One region of the Janthinobacterium breve genome, then DNA from elsewhere that is predicted to be linked to it. Evidence: riboswitches for the same ligand, from Rfam matches in the RefSeq annotation. Region 1 holds a riboswitch; the other holds the start of a gene.

Region 1 (7,738 bases):
GCTCCAGCGGCGCGGGGGGCGGCAGCAGCGTGCCGGCCAGGTCGTAGCCGGGCAAGCCGGGCGCACCGGGCAGCAGCCGCAGCAGGCGCGCGCGTTTTTTCACTTGCGGAAAACGGTTCTTGAAACTGAGCAAATCCAGGCGGCCATCGTAGCGTTCGCGCGGCGCGTCGTTGCGGTGGATGCCTTGCGACACTTCCAGCAGCTGCGCGTCGCGCCCCGGCTGCGGTGGCAGTGCGCGCGCCACCGTGATGCGCTCGGCTTTGCCGCTGCCCAGAATGGCGCGCACGGCCACGCCATCGATGCCATAGTGCACGCCCTTGCACCACAGGTCGGCCACCAGCTCGTCAAACTCGCGGCGGGCCGGCACCTGGCCATCCGCGTCAGGCGACAGCGCTTCGAAGTAAAACTCGGCGCTGTCGCCGCAGATCTTGATTTGTTTATACAGCGCGCGGCGCTGGGGCGGGAATGGCGCCACGCGGGCGGCGATGCGCAGCAAGGCGTCGCCCTTGGGCGCGGCGCGGGGCGCGGGGGTATGGAACAGGGTCAACAGGAACAAAGCGTAATCGAGACCCGCCAGCAACTGCCCCGACTGGAACAGCTGGTCGACGGCGGCACGCAACTGTGCGGGCGCCAGGGACAGGTCGAGCCACACGCCCTCGTCGCGCTGGACGAAGCCGTGCGGCAAGCTGCCCGCTTGCGCAGCATCAGGAACGGGTGTGTCGTCGTCGCTCACCACTTGCCTCCCCCAGCAACACATTCAGAGAATTGCCTCAGTGCACTGGAACAATATCACGGGGCGTGGCGGCGTGCCTGACTCGGCAAAAATGTGCTTGCCAGATGCAAACAGGGCCATGTCTTGCGAGATGGCCCTGTCGGATGGGGTGCGCGATGCCCAAGTAACTAGCGGCGCGGGGGATTCGAATAAATATCCTGGCCCACTTCGTTGATCTGGCGGCGCAGGTCGCGGCGCTCGTCGGGCGTCATGCGGCCCGTGCGGCGCGAGGCGTCGGCGCCCTCGTTGGCGCGGCGCTGCTCTTCGGCGCGCGTGTCGAAACTGCGTGCGTCACGCTGTTCGCGCAGTCGCGTATCATTGCTATTGCTGCGCTGTACCTGTTCATAGCGCTGGGCCTGCACTTGCGGCTGGTCGTCACGGCGTGGCGGCGGCTGGTTTTGTGCCAGCGCCAGGCTGGCGGCAAACACGGAGCAAACGGCAAATGCGGACAGTACAGTCGTACGTGCGGCAATAGCTGCGCTGGGAGCGGCGTGAATTTTTTTAGTAAAGATATTCATTGAGTTCCTCTTCCGCGATGCCGTATAAACTTAAAGCTGATTTCCACTGTGGCCCCAGTGTATGATGCTTTACACGGTGCAGTAAGAGTAATTGGGTAAAGTTTGTAACACTTTGTAATGGGTCGCCACAGCCCCTTGCCGACGCTGCGCGAGGCGTTACTATAGCAACTAATATAAGATAACACGACACCTTAAATGACCACAACCTCCACTTCCGGCAGCAATACGACTACGCAATCGATCCACGGCCACCAGGCAAAAATCATGGTGGTCGATGACGATGTGCGACTGCGCGATCTGCTGCGCCGCTACCTGACTGAACAGGGTTTCAATGTCTTCACGGCTGAGAGCGCTACGGCCATGAACAAGCTGTGGCTGCGCGAACGCTACGACTTGCTGGTGCTCGATTTGATGCTGCCCGGCGAAGACGGCCTGTCGATCTGCCGCCGCCTGCGCGGCGCGGGTGACCAGACACCGATCATCATGCTGACGGCCAAGGGCGAAGACGTGGACCGCATCGTGGGCCTGGAAATGGGCGCCGACGACTACCTGCCGAAACCGTTCAACCCACGCGAACTGGTGGCCCGCATCGGCGCCGTGCTGCGCCGCAAGGGTCCCGATGAAATCCCGGGCGCGCCGTCGGAAACGCCGCAAACCTTCGAATTCGGCGACTTCGTGCTGGACCTGGGCACGCGCACCCTGAAAAAGAATGGCGAAACGGTGCCCCTGACAACAGGCGAGTTTTCCGTGCTGAAAGTGTTTGCCCGCCATGCGCGCCAGCCGCTGTCGCGCGAGAAACTGATGGAACTGGCGCGTGGCCGCGAATACGAAGTATTCGACCGCAGCCTGGACGTGCAAATCTCGCGCCTGCGCAAGCTGATCGAACCCGATCCGTCGAGCCCGCTGTTCATCCAGACCGTGTGGGGCTTGGGCTACGTCTTCATCCCGGACGGACAGCCGCGCTGATCGCAGGCAAGGCATGATGAAGCTTGTTCCCGATATCAGCCTGGCGCGGCTGAAAAGCGGCCTGTTCTGGCGCACCTTTTTGCTGCTCGGCACCTTGACCACGGTCAGCATGATCACCTGGATCGGCATGATTTCCGTCATCCAGCGCGAGCCGCAGGCGCAGCAGATTTCCGCCCAGATCATTTCCGTCGTCACCATCACACATGCGGCACTGACGCACTCGGCACCCGAGTTGCGGCGCGAACTGCTGTTCGACCTCGTCAGCAATGAAGGCATCCGCATCTTCTCGCTGGAAGAGGACGACCGCATCGAGCCGCCGCCCGACAATTACCTGATGCCCGAGATCGAGGCGCAGGTGAAAGCCAAGCTGGGCAAGGACACGCGCTTTTCCGCGCGCGTCAACGGCGTGGCCGGTTTCTGGGTCAGCTTCAAGATCGACGACGACGAGTACTGGCTGATGCTGGACCGCGAGCGTTTGCGCGGCCTGACGGGCTTCCAGTGGCTGGGCTGGGCCAGCCTGGTCTCCCTGCTATCGCTGCTGGGCGCAGCCATCATTTCCAGCCTGATCAATTTACCGCTGTCGCGTTTGACGGCGGCCGCGCGCGACATCGCCAAGGGCAAGCAGCCGGCGCCGCTGCCGGAAAAAGGCCCGATCGAAATCATCGAGGCGAACCGCAGCTTCAACCAGATGGTCGATGATTTGAAGCAGGTGGAATCGGACCGCGCCGTGATTTTGGCCGGCATTTCGCACGATTTGCGCACGCCGCTGACGCGCATGCAGCTGGAAGTGGAAATGGCGAACCTGTCGGATGAGGCGCGTGTAGGCATCCAGTCCGATATCGGGCAAATGGACGCCATCATCGGCCAGTTCCTCGACTATGCCAAGCCGACGGAAGCGTCGAGCTTTACGAACGTGGACCTGAGCGGCTTGCTGAGCGACATGACGCGCGAAGCGATGCGCCTGCCGGACGTGAAGATGAATGCCACCATCGCGGAAGGCGCGCATGCGATGGGCAATCCCACCGACTTGCGCCGCGTGCTGAACAACCTGGTCGAGAATGCACGCCGCTATGGCAAGACGCCGGGCAGCGACATGACGGAAATCGATATCGCCTGCCAGGTGCGCACCAGCCACGGCGTGAAAAAGGTGATTATCGAGGTGCAGGACCACGGCACGGGCGTGCCGGCGGAAAAGATCGAGCAACTGTTGAAACCGTTCACCCGCCTCGACACGGCACGCGGGCAAGCCAACGGTGCCGGCCTGGGCCTGGCCATCGTCGACCGCGTGCTGCTGCGCCATGGCGCTGACTTACAAGTGCGCAACCGCGAAGGTGGCGGCCTGGCGTTTCAGATCAGCTTGCCAGCGGCGTAAGCTAACACACCGGGGTCAGTCCCGTCGGGCCTGACCCCGGTGATTAAACCGACGCCTGCTCCGGCGCCAGCAATTTATTCATCAACAATTCCGTCGCCCCGTAGCCGTACAGCGAATCGCTTTCCATGCCCGGCGTATCGAAGGGTATCGATTCCTCACGGTTCAACTTGGCAGGGTCCGCGTCCGCATAGATGGCGCGCCAGGCGCGCTGCAAGGATTCATTGCGGCGGATAAAGGCCGGCATGGGCCAGGCATCGCGCTCCCAGTGGTGGCTGTCACCCAGCAGGGGCCAGCGCTCGTTGAGCAGGGCCATGTCGCCCGTGCGCAGGCGGCGCACGGCCTGTTCCGGCCGCAAGCCTTCCAGTTCGTCCAGCGCAGGCAGGCTGTCGCGCTTCGGCCCGAACATGTACGCCAGCATGATGCGCCCGGAAGGCGCCCTGCGCGCCACCACGCCGACGGCATAGCCGCCGCCCGGCAGGGGCACGGCAAACCAGCTGCCTTCTCGGTATGGTAATGATCTCATCGTTGCAAACTCTCCCAAAAACGTGTTCGGGGCACAGTCTACGCGATGCAAGGCGAAAGTGGCGCATGGTACGCCACGGCAACAAACCAATAGTTACACTATTTTCTCGTCATAATGATACTGGGCAACAATCGGCCCCGCCTTGAACAGCGCTTCCTTCATGGCCGTGTCCAGGCGCGCGTCGCGGCGGCGCATCCATTCGAGCAGCATGGCCGCTTCCTTGCGGCTGGTGTCGCCTGCATGCGCCAGCACGCGGCGCAGTTCCGGGTCCGTGCACGCCTCGAAACGCTGGCTGTTCAAATCCAGCGCCTGCAGCGCGGCGATGGTGGCGCCGATGGCGCGGTGCATGTCGAGTGCCGTGGCCGGCAAGCCCGCTTCTTCCAGTGGGACGGTGGTCATGCGCATTCCTTTTCGCGTGGTGGTGACATCGGCTGCATTCTCCACCGCGCGGGCGAAAAGCTCAAGCGTCCACGACACGTTTCCACCCGTTCGGCCATAATCATGGCTCAGCAACAGCCTAAACTTCAGCGGCAGGAGCCCCATGTTCAATTTCGACTTTTACAATCCAACGCAAATCCTCTTCGGCCAGGGCCAGATCGCCGCCATCGCCGGCCTGATCCCGCCGCAGGCGCGGGTCCTGATGACCTACGGCGGCGGCAGTATCAAGCAGAACGGCGTCTACGATGAAGTCAGGGCAGCGCTGGCCGGCCATACGGTGCTCGAATTTGCCGGCATCGAACCCAATCCCAGCTATGAAACCCTGATGCAGGCCGTGGCCATGGTGAAAAACGAGCGCATCGACTTCCTGCTGGCCGTCGGCGGCGGCTCCGTGGTCGATGGCACCAAGTTCATCGCCGCCGCCGCCCTGCACGAGGGAGATGCCTGGGACATCCTGGCGAAAGGCGGCAAGATCGTCGAAGCCGCCCTGCCCTTCGGCACGGTGCTCACCTTGCCGGCCACGGGTTCCGAAATGAATGGCTCGGCCGTGATCACGCGCAAGGCCACGCAGGAAAAGCGCTCGTTCATGAGCCGCAAGGTCTATCCTAAATTTTCCGTGCTGGACCCGTCGAAAACGTTTACCTTGCCGCTGCGCCAGGTGGGCAATGGCGTCGTCGATGCGTTTGCGCATGTCATGGAACAGTATCTGACCTACCCCGTCAATGCCTCCGTGCAGGACCGTTTCGCCGAAGGCATTCTGCTGACGCTGATCGAGGAAGGCCCGAAAGCCCTGTCGCACCCGGACGACTACGATGTGCGCGCCAACGTGATGTGGAGCGCCACCCTGGCCTTGAACGGCCTGATCGGCGTGGGCGTGCCGCAGGACTGGTCCACGCATGCCATCGGCCACGAATTGACGGCCCTGTATGAACTTGACCACGCGCAAACCCTGGCCATCATCCTGCCCAGCATGCTACGCGTGCGCAAGCAGGCCAAGCGCGCCAAGCTGCTGCAATATGCGGCCCGCGTGTGGGGCCTCGATGGCGGCGACGAGGATGGCCGCATCGAGGCGGCCATCGCGCGCACGGAATTTTTCTTCCGCCACATGGGCGTCAAGACGCGCCTGGCCGACTACGGCCTGAATCACGCCAGCGTGGACGCCGTCGTGGCCGCCCTGGAAACGCACGGCATGACGGCGCTGGGCGAACAGCGCGACATCACGCCAGCCGTCAGCCGCAAGGTGCTGGAACTGAGCTTGTAGAAGCTGCCCACACTGTTGTAAAACGGTCAGCCAGTTGGGACAGCTGGCCGTGCTTCATGCTAAGCTGTCAACCGCTAGGGGTCCTGGAGCAGTCATCCGGGTGAGAGATACCCTTCGTACCTGATCTGGATAATGCCAGCGAAGGAAAGCGCAAAGTACCTCCCTCCTTTGATAGCTCCTGCGTTGGCGCCAGCCGAACAAGCAGCCTGCCGTGCTCTTTCGCAAGAGACGGCTTGAACCACGAGCAATCTATGTCCACACCGAATTTATCTGTTTCCATTTTGACCCTGGCCATCCTGCACGCGTTTGCCGCGCCCGCCCTGGCCGCGATTGACACCGCCGAAGCGCAGGCCGACACGCAAAGCATGGCCGAAGTCGTCGTCACGGCCAGCAAGGCACCGGCCGCCAAGCGCGCCTCCGTGGGCGGTTTTTCCGACGCACCCCTGCTGCAGACGCCGGCGTCCGTCACCGTCATTTCGCAAAAAGACATGCAGGACTTGCAAATCCGCAATCTCAGCGATGCCGTCAAGCTCGACACCAGCATCAACGACGCCTACAACGCCGTCGGCTATGCGGAGCAATTTTCCATCCGCGGCTTCAAGCTCGACAATAATTCCAGCTACCGCAAGGATGGCGTGGCCATTCCTGGCGACACCCAAATTCCGCTGGAAAACAAGGAGCGCATCGAAGTCCTGAAGGGCCTGGCCGGCTTGCAGGCAGGCGTGGCCGCGCCCGGTGGCGTGATCGACTTCATCGTCAAACGCCCCACCGCCGCGCCATTGCGCACGGTCACCGTGGAAGCGCGCGAACGGGGCACCCTGTACGGCGCCGTCGACCTGGGCGGCCGCCTGGAAGACACGCGCTTCGGCTACCGCGTCAACGTGGCAGCCGAGCGCCTGCGCTCTTACATCAAGGGCGCGGACGGCAACCGCAAGTTCATTTCCGGCGCCTTCGACTGGCAAATCTCGCCGCAAGCGCTGCTGCAACTGGACGCCGACTACCAGGACAAGGCGCAGGCGACGGCGCCCGGCTTCCAGCTGCTGAACAATAAAACCTTGCCAACCGGCATCAGCGCCGACGCCATGCTCAACCTGCAGCCGTGGACGCGCCCCGTGGAAACGGTCACCAGCAATATCGGCCTGCGCTTCCAGTATGCATTCAATGACGACTGGCACGCCACCTTGTCGGCCAACCAGCACTCGTTCAAGCGCGACGACTACACAGCCTTCCCGTATGGTTGCAGCGGACAAGACCTGTACCCTGGCTTCTGCGGCAATGGCGACTACGACGTGTATGACTACCGCAGCCTGGGCGAGACGAAAAAGCCCCTGAGCGCGCAAGCCATGATCCAGGGCAAGTTCGCCACCGGCGCCCTGCGCCACGAATTGACGGCCGGCGTATCGACCTTCCGCCGCAAGGACCGCGCCGGCCTGTACGTGTACGACTGGGTGGGCGTGAGCAACATCTATCAGCCGCAAATCGTCGGCACCTCGCCCGGCGTCACGGGTCCCGTGCGCCTGGTGCGCAAGGATACGGAAAACGCCGTCTTCGTGCAGGATATCGTCAGCCTGGCGCCGAACTGGAAGCTGCATGGCGGCTTGCGCCATATCAATGTCGACGGCTACCAGTATGTGTTGAAAGCCGACACGGAAATCCGCGCCAAACACGACTTCCTGCTGCCCAACGTAGCGCTCGTCTACACCCCGCTCGACAATGTCTCCGTGTATGCGGCCTACTCGCAGGGCATGGAACATGGCGGCACGGCCGACCGCAAGGCGATGAATGCCAACGTAGAGCTGACGCCCAGCCGCTCGAAGCAGATCGAATTCGGCGTGAAGATGGATGTGACGCCGGACTTCATGGTCGCGGCCAGCCTGTTCCAGATCCG
Region 2 (7,738 bases), on a different contig from region 1:
GCTGGGCTTTGCCCAGTTGATGGCATCCGAGACGCCGGCGCCCAGCTTGCCGCAGCAGCGCTCGATCGACCAGATCCTCAAGGGCGGCTGGTATCTGTTGCGTTTGATTAATGAAATCCTCGACCTGGCCATGATCGAATCGGGCAAGGTCACCATGTCGGAAGAGGCGATGTCCTTGCTCGACGTGCTGCAGGATTGCCAGGCGATGATCGCGCCACAGGCGGAAAAACGCGGCATCAGCATGCATTTCCCCCGCTGCGGCAAGGCCTTTTATGTGCATGCCGACCGCACGCGCGTAAAACAGGTGATGATCAATCTGCTGTCGAACGCCATCAAATACAACCAGAGCGGCGGCAGCGTGAAGGTCGATTGCCGCCAGCACGGCGACAAGGTGCGCACCAGCGTCACCGACACCGGCGCCGGCCTGGATGCCGAGCAGATGGCGCAGCTGTTCCAGCCTTTCAACCGCCTGGGCCAGGAAAGCAGCACGGAAGAGGGCACGGGCATCGGCCTGGTCGTCACCAAGCAGCTGGTCGAACTAATGGGCGGCCAGATTGGCGTCGACAGCACGGTGGGCCTGGGCACTACCTTCTGGGTGGAATTCAAAGCCTCGCGCGCGCCGGAACTGCACCTGGAAGAGGGTGGAGTGCTGCCCGTGGTGCAGGAAGACCAGGAAAGCCAGCGCACCTTGCTGTACGTGGAAGACAATCCGGCCAACCTGGCACTGGTGGAGCAATTGATCGCCCGTCGCAGCGATTTGAAACTGCTGACCGCCATCGATGCGCACCTGGGCATCGATCTGGCGCGCACGTATCAGCCGGACGTGATCTTGATGGATATCAACCTGCCCGGCATCAGCGGCTACGGCGCGCTGCACATCCTGCACGACGATCCGCTGACCAGTCATATTCCCGTCATGGCGCTGTCGGCCAATGCAGTGCCGCGCGACATAGAAAAAGGGTTGGAGGCGGGCTTCTTCCGCTACCTGACCAAGCCGATCAAGGTCGTCGAATTCATGGAGGCGCTCGACGTGGCCCTGCACCATGCGGCCGCGCATGGCCTGGCCGACGACACTCACGCAGTACGCTAATTCAGCACTTCATTTTAGGAATACCGCCATGCTTCAAGCCACCGAGATCCTGAACGCCAGCATCCTCATCGTTGACGACCAGGAGGCCAACGTCATGCTGCTGGAACAGATGCTGCGCAATGCCGGCTACACCCGCATTACGTCCACCATGGACCCGCAAGCCGTGCACGCGCTGCACCAGCAGCACCGCTACGACCTGATCCTGCTCGACTTGCAGATGCCGGAAATGGATGGCTTCGAAGTCATGGAAGGCTTGCGCGACATCGAGGCGGGCAGCTATCTGCCCGTGCTGGTGATCACGGCCCAGCCCGGCCACAAGCTGCGCGCGCTGCAGGCGGGCGCCAAGGATTTCGTCAGCAAGCCCTTCGACCTGGTGGAAGTGAAGACGCGCATCCACAACATGCTGGAAGTGCGTTTGCTGTACCAGAAGCTGGCCGAATACAACAAGTCGCTGGAACAGATGGTGGAAGAGCGCACGGCGGAGTTGCGCGAAAGCGAAGCGCGCTTCCAGCGCTTCACGGAGCTGTCGTCCGACTGGTACTGGGAACAGGATGCGCAGGGCAATCTGACGCGCTTTTCCGGCCCCGTGGCCGAAATGCTGGGCATCGGCAGCGAAGAACAGCCGCAACGCTGGAACGCGGCCGAGCGCGCCTCGCTCGACGCAAAAATTGCCGCGCGCGAACCCTTCCTCGACTTCATCTACAGCCGCGCCAACCTCGATGGCAGCACGCAGTACCTGCAAGTCAGCGGCGAACCGATGTTCGACAATGGCAGCCGCTTCATCGGCTACCGCGGCATCGGCCTCGATGTCACGGAGCGCCATCGAAGCGCCTGATTTATACTTGTTGCTATCGATATCGACAAGGAAAGCACCATGGCAGACAAATCACCACCCCACTACTGGTTCCCCGCCAAGACCTATGGCTGGGGCTGGGGCTTGCCCATCACCTGGCAGGGCTGGCTGGTGTTTCTGGCCGCGCTGGCGCTGTTCGCCTGCGGCGCCTTCCTGTTTCCCCCTCAAACCATGCTGGTCGGCTACATCGTGTATGAAGTGGCCGTCGTTGCCGTGCTCATTTTCATCTGCCAGCTGAAGGGCGAACCGACCAGCTGGCGCTGGGGCAAGAAGAAATAAGCGTGCTGGCATCTGCTGCATTGCAGCAGATGCACATAGACGACAAACCAAGAAATCATCTGGCCACGCGGCGCGAACCGCGTATAATTGGCTCGCTGCCGCAAGGCGGCAAACGCTAGGGGTCCTGCCTTTCGCTGTGGAAACACAGTGCAAGCGCGGGTGAGAAATACCCTCCGAACCTGATCTGGATAATGCCAGCGAAGGGAAGCTTTAGGATGAACGCACCACGCTTTTCCGCGTGCGCGCAGCCGAACCTCCTTAGCTGGCTCCAGGCTTAAAAATAGTCTAGCCAAGGAGCCAAAATGAACGCCAACCCGAAATTCCTCTCCGCCACCGCCACGGTCGACGAAGCCGCCATCGCGCCGCTGCCCAATTCGCGCAAGATTTACGTCGAAGGCAGCCGCCCCGACATCCGCGTGCCCATGCGCCAGATCAGCCAGTCCGACACGGAAGCGTCGTTCGGCGGCGAAAAGAATCCACCGATCTACGTCTACGACACGTCCGGGCCCTACACGGACCCGGACGTGAACATCGACATCCGCTCGGGCCTCGATACGCCGCGCCTGCCGTGGATCCTGGAGCGGGCCGACACGGAAGAATTGCCCGGCCCCACCTCCGACTACGGCATCGCCCGCCTAGCGGACCCGAAACTGGCCGAGCTGCGCTTCAACCTGCACCGCAAGCCGCGCCGCGCCATTGCCGGCAAGAATGTGACGCAAATGCACTATGCGCGCCAGGGCATCATCACGCCGGAAATGGAGTTCGTCGCCATCCGCGAAAACATGCGTCGCCAGGAATACTTGCGCGAGCTCAAGGCTTCCGGTCCCATGGGCGAACGCCTGGCCGAACTGATGGGTCGCCAGCACCCGGGTCAGTCGTTTGGCGCCAGCATCCCGGCCGAAATCACGCCTGAATTCGTGCGCGAGGAAATCGCCCGCGGCCGCGCCATTATTCCCGCCAACATCAACCACCCGGAAGTCGAACCGATGATTATCGGCCGCAATTTTCTGGTGAAAATCAACGCGAACATCGGCAACTCGGCCGTCACCTCGTCGATTGGCGAGGAAGTGGAAAAGATGACCTGGGCCATCCGCTGGGGCGGCGACAATGTGATGGACTTGTCCACCGGCAAGCACATCCATGAAACGCGCGAATGGATCGTGCGCAACAGCCCCGTGCCCATCGGCACCGTGCCCATTTACCAGGCGCTGGAAAAGGTCAATGGCAAGGCGGAAGATCTGACGTGGGAAATCTTCCGCGACACCCTGATCGAACAGGCCGAGCAGGGCGTCGATTACTTCACCATCCACGCGGGCGTGCTGCTGCGCTACGTGCCAATGACGGCCAAGCGCCTGACCGGCATCGTCTCGCGCGGCGGTTCCATCATGGCGAAATGGTGTCTGGCGCACCACCAGGAATCGTTCCTGTACACGCATTTCGAAGATATCTGCGACATCATGAAGGCGTATGACGTCTCGTTCTCGCTGGGCGACGGCTTGCGCCCCGGCTCCATCTACGACGCCAACGACGAAGCGCAACTGGGCGAACTGAAAACCCTGGGCGAACTGACGCAAGTTGCCTGGAAGCACGACGTGCAAGTGATGATCGAGGGCCCGGGCCACGTGCCCATGCAGCTGATCAAGGAAAACATGGACTTGCAGCTGGAGCAGTGCGGCGAAGCGCCGTTCTACACGCTGGGGCCGTTGACCACCGACATCGCGCCCGGCTACGACCACATCACGTCCGGCATTGGCGCGGCCATGATCGGCTGGTATGGCACGGCCATGCTGTGCTACGTGACGCCGAAGGAACACCTGGGCCTGCCCAACAAGGCCGACGTCAAGGACGGCATCATCACGTATAAAATCGCGGCGCACGCGGCCGACCTGGCGAAGGGCCATCCGGGCGCGCAAATCCGCGACAATGCCCTGTCGAAAGCGCGCTTCGAATTCCGCTGGGACGACCAGTTCAACATCGGCCTGGACCCGGACAAGGCGCGCGAATTCCACGATGAAACTTTGCCCAAGGATTCGGCCAAGGTGGCGCATTTCTGCTCCATGTGCGGCCCGCATTTCTGCTCGATGAAGATCACGCAGGAAGTGCGCGAATACGCGGCCGGCATGGGCATCGCGGAAGACAAGGCGCTCAAGCAGGGCATGGAAATCAAGGCCATCGAGTTCATCAAGAACGGCGCCGAGCTGTACCGCAAGGTCTGAAGGAGAGCGTGATGCCTGCATTGATATCCATCACGCTCAACGGCGCGCCGCATCAGGTGCCGCCGGGGCAAACCCTGGATCAACTGATTGCCGCGCTGTCGCTGGAAAACCAGGCGCTGGCGCTGGCCGTCAACCGCAACGTCGTTCCGCGCAAGGCGTGGCCTGGACAGGTCTTGCAGGTGCAAGACCAAGTGGAAATCGTCCGCGCCATCGGCGGCGGCTAGACTAAGGAAAAAGCAATGACAAGTAATAACAATGACGACCTGCTGACCATCGCAGGCAAACAGTACCAATCGCGCTTGCTGGTGGGCAGCGGCAAGTACAAGGACTTGCCGCAGACGCGCGAAGCGACGGACGCTGCGGAAGCGCAAATCATCACGGTGGCGATACGCCGCGTGAATATCGGGCAAGACCCTAACGCGCCCAGCCTGCTCGATTTCGTGCCGCCCGACCAGTACACGATTTTGCCGAACACAGCCGGCTGCTACAACGCGAAGGATGCCGTCTACACCTTGCAACTGGCGCGGGAACTCTTGGGTGGACGCAATCTGGTGAAACTGGAAGTGCTGGGCGATGAAAAGACCCTGTTTCCGCATATGCCGGAAACGCTGATCGCCGCCGAAGCGCTGGTCAAGGATGGCTTTGACGTGATGGTCTATTGCAGCGACGACCCCATCCAGGCAAAGATTCTGGAAGATATTGGCTGCGTGGCCGTCATGCCGCTGGCATCCCTGATCGGTTCGGGCATGGGCATCTTGAATCCGTGGAATTTGTCGCTGATCATAGACCAGGCGAAAGTGCCCGTGCTCGTCGATGCAGGCGTGGGTACGGCGTCCGATGCGGCGATTGCCATGGAGCTTGGCTGCGATGGCGTGCTGATGAACACGGCCATTGCCGGCGCGCGCGACCCCGTGCGCATGGCGCATGCGATGAAGCTGGCCGTGCGGGCCGGACGCGAAGCGTTTCTGGCGGGACGCATGCCCCGTAAATTCGCCGCTTCGCCGTCGTCGCCGATGGCGGGCCGCCTGGCGTGATGGTGCAACAGCGTCTGCCGTGTCGTCCGGTTGTGCTGGTGTTTGCCGGCCTCGACCCGTCGGGCGGCGCCGGCCTGGCCGCCGATATCGTGGCCATTGCGGCGCAGGGCGCGCATGCGCTGCCCGTGATCACGGCGCTGACGGTGCAGGACAACGACCGCGTGTTTGCTGTCGAACCGGTGGCGCCGGAATTGCTGCGCCGCCAGGCGCAGGCGCTGATCGACAAGATGGTGATCAGCGCCGTGAAAATCGGCATCCCGGGCAGCGCCGCGAATGCGGCCGCAATTGCGCAACTGATCGCGCAATTGCGGCTGGCCCGGCCGGATTTACCTGTCGTGCTCGACCCCGTGCTGGCCAGCGGCCATGGCGACGTGCTCAGCACGGGTGATGCCGTGCTGGTGCTGGCGCCCTTGCTGCCGCTGACGACCGTGATCGTGCCGAACGGCCCCGAAGCGCTGGCTCTCGGTGGCGAAGGACACTTGCGCGCGCAAGGCTGCAAGAACGTGCTGGTGACGGGCGGGCATGGCGACGGTGAGGAAGTGCTCAACCGTTGGCTTGATGCTGGAGGCGGGGAGCAGACATGGCGCTGGCCACGCCTGCCCGGCGCCTTCCACGGCAGCGGCTGTACGTTAGCCTCCGCCATCGCGGCGCGTATGGCATTGGGCCAGCCGCTGGCGGAAGCGCTTGCGCTGGCGCAAAGCTATTGCCATGCGGCCCTGGCCGGCGCGTATGCGATTGCGCCAGGTCAGCTGATACCGCAACGATTCAATGACTAAGGAAAACATCATGCGTGGACTGTATCTGGTCACCCCCGACTGGGATGACACCGACCGCCTGCTCGACGTGAGCGAGCAAGCCTTGCAGGAAGGCGTGGCCCTGCTGCAATATCGCCACAAGAGCGCCGAGGCGGACCAACGGCGCGAGCAGGCGGGCGCCTTGCTGGCCCTGGCCCGCAAGTATGGCGTGCCCTTCATCATCAACGATTTTATCGAGCTGTGCGAAGAGCTCGACGCCGATGGCGTGCATGTGGGCGGTACGGACGCTTCCGTGGCGCAGGTGCGCGCGCGCCTGGGGGCAGGCAAGATCGTCGGCGCTTCCTGTTATGGCGATATGGCCCTGGCACGGACGGCCGAGGCCGGCGGCGCCAGCTATGTGGCCTTCGGCGGTTTTTACCCTTCGCTGGTGAAAAAGTACCCGGTGACGACGCCCCTCGATATCGTGCTGCAAGCCAAACGCGAGATCAGCTTGCCGTGCGTGGTGATCGGCGGCATGACGCCCGAGAACGCGGCGCCGCTGATCGCGCGTGGCGCCGACATGGTGGCGGCCATCAGCAGCGTATTTGGCAACGTATTGAGCAAGGTCTCCCAGGCGGACGATGTGACTATTGCAGTGCAGCAATTTAATCAAATGTTTGTGGCGTGAGCATGGGCACGGGGGGCTGATTTGGGCGAATAATCGGCATATAATAAGAGCATCATTCATTACCGAGGTTCCTTTACCCATGAGTCAGCCAGCCGCCGCGAAACGCCTTATCCTGATCGTTGACGATGACCAGCTCCTGTTGGAGTTCCTCGGCGAAGTCCTGCGCCATGCCGGCTACGAGACGGCCCTGGCCAATTCGGCCGAAGTGGCGCTGCAAATGGTCGCCCAGCGCGAGCCGGACCTGGCCTTGCTCGACATCCACATGCCGGGCATGTCCGGCCTGGAACTTGCCAAGCGCCTGCATGGCGAGACGGGCGTGCCGTTCATGTTCCTGTCCGGCAGTGGCGACAGCGAATCGGGCAAGCAGGCGGCCGCCTACGGCGCCGTCGGCTACGTGGTGAAACCCGTCGATGAAGGCCGCTTGATGCCCGCCTTCGAAGCGGGCCTGGCGCGCGCCGATGAAATCCGCCAGCTGCGTCGCACCGAGCTGAACCTGAACGCGGCGCTGGCCGCCGGCCGCGAAACGAGTTTGGCCGTGGGTTTGCTGATGGGCAAGTTCCAGACGGACCGCAACACGGCCTTCGAAGTGCTGCGCGACCATGCCCGCTCCAGCCGCCGCAAGATCAATGAGATCGCCAGCCAGCTGCTGCTGGCCGAGGAAACCCTGAATGGCCTGCATGGCGCATTCCTGAACAGGGCAAAAACCAAGTAAACCGCTTGCGCCGGTGTGGCACACCGGTGCGTGCCTTGTTATCATGGACAGATGCTGGCGCCTATTGCAGGCAATGCGCGCCATATCCCATAACTGACAGGACACACATGAAAACCAAAGCAGCGATTGCAT

Evidence for each region. Region 1 has a riboswitch for thiamine pyrophosphate ahead of ACQ4W0_RS11470 (TonB-dependent siderophore receptor). Riboswitches for the same ligand answer to the same signal wherever they lie in the genome.
Region 2: linked by a shared signal. The riboswitch ahead of thiC (phosphomethylpyrimidine synthase ThiC) and the one ahead of ACQ4W0_RS11470 (TonB-dependent siderophore receptor) in region 1 are both predicted to bind thiamine pyrophosphate.

What each region holds. Positions count from the first base shown of each region.
Region 1 is NZ_JBNYXY010000005.1:245,108-252,845, forward strand. It holds gene ACQ4W0_RS11435 (flagellar assembly protein A) at 1-733, opposite strand, end outside; gene ACQ4W0_RS11440 (hypothetical protein) at 901-1,290, opposite strand; gene ompR (osmolarity response regulator transcription factor OmpR) at 1,555-2,256, shown strand; gene ACQ4W0_RS11450 (sensor histidine kinase family protein) at 2,270-3,628, shown strand; gene ACQ4W0_RS11455 (Imm26 family immunity protein) at 3,672-4,151, opposite strand; gene ACQ4W0_RS11460 (ferritin family protein) at 4,245-4,550, opposite strand; gene ACQ4W0_RS11465 (iron-containing alcohol dehydrogenase) at 4,693-5,850, shown strand; TPP riboswitch at 5,917-6,014, shown strand; gene ACQ4W0_RS11470 (TonB-dependent siderophore receptor) at 6,102-7,738, shown strand, end outside.
Region 2 is NZ_JBNYXY010000015.1:21,510-29,247, reverse strand. It holds gene ACQ4W0_RS26880 (PAS domain S-box protein) at 1-1,090, shown strand, start outside; gene ACQ4W0_RS26875 (response regulator) at 1,119-1,925, shown strand; gene ACQ4W0_RS26870 (hypothetical protein) at 1,965-2,222, shown strand; TPP riboswitch at 2,330-2,445, shown strand; gene thiC (phosphomethylpyrimidine synthase ThiC) at 2,525-4,438, shown strand; gene thiS (sulfur carrier protein ThiS) at 4,459-4,662, shown strand; gene ACQ4W0_RS26855 (thiazole synthase) at 4,678-5,472, shown strand; gene thiD (bifunctional hydroxymethylpyrimidine kinase/phosphomethylpyrimidine kinase) at 5,472-6,248, shown strand; gene thiE (thiamine phosphate synthase) at 6,259-6,894, shown strand; gene ACQ4W0_RS26840 (ANTAR domain-containing response regulator) at 6,974-7,606, shown strand; gene ACQ4W0_RS26835 (S-(hydroxymethyl)glutathione dehydrogenase/class III alcohol dehydrogenase) at 7,714-7,738, shown strand, end outside.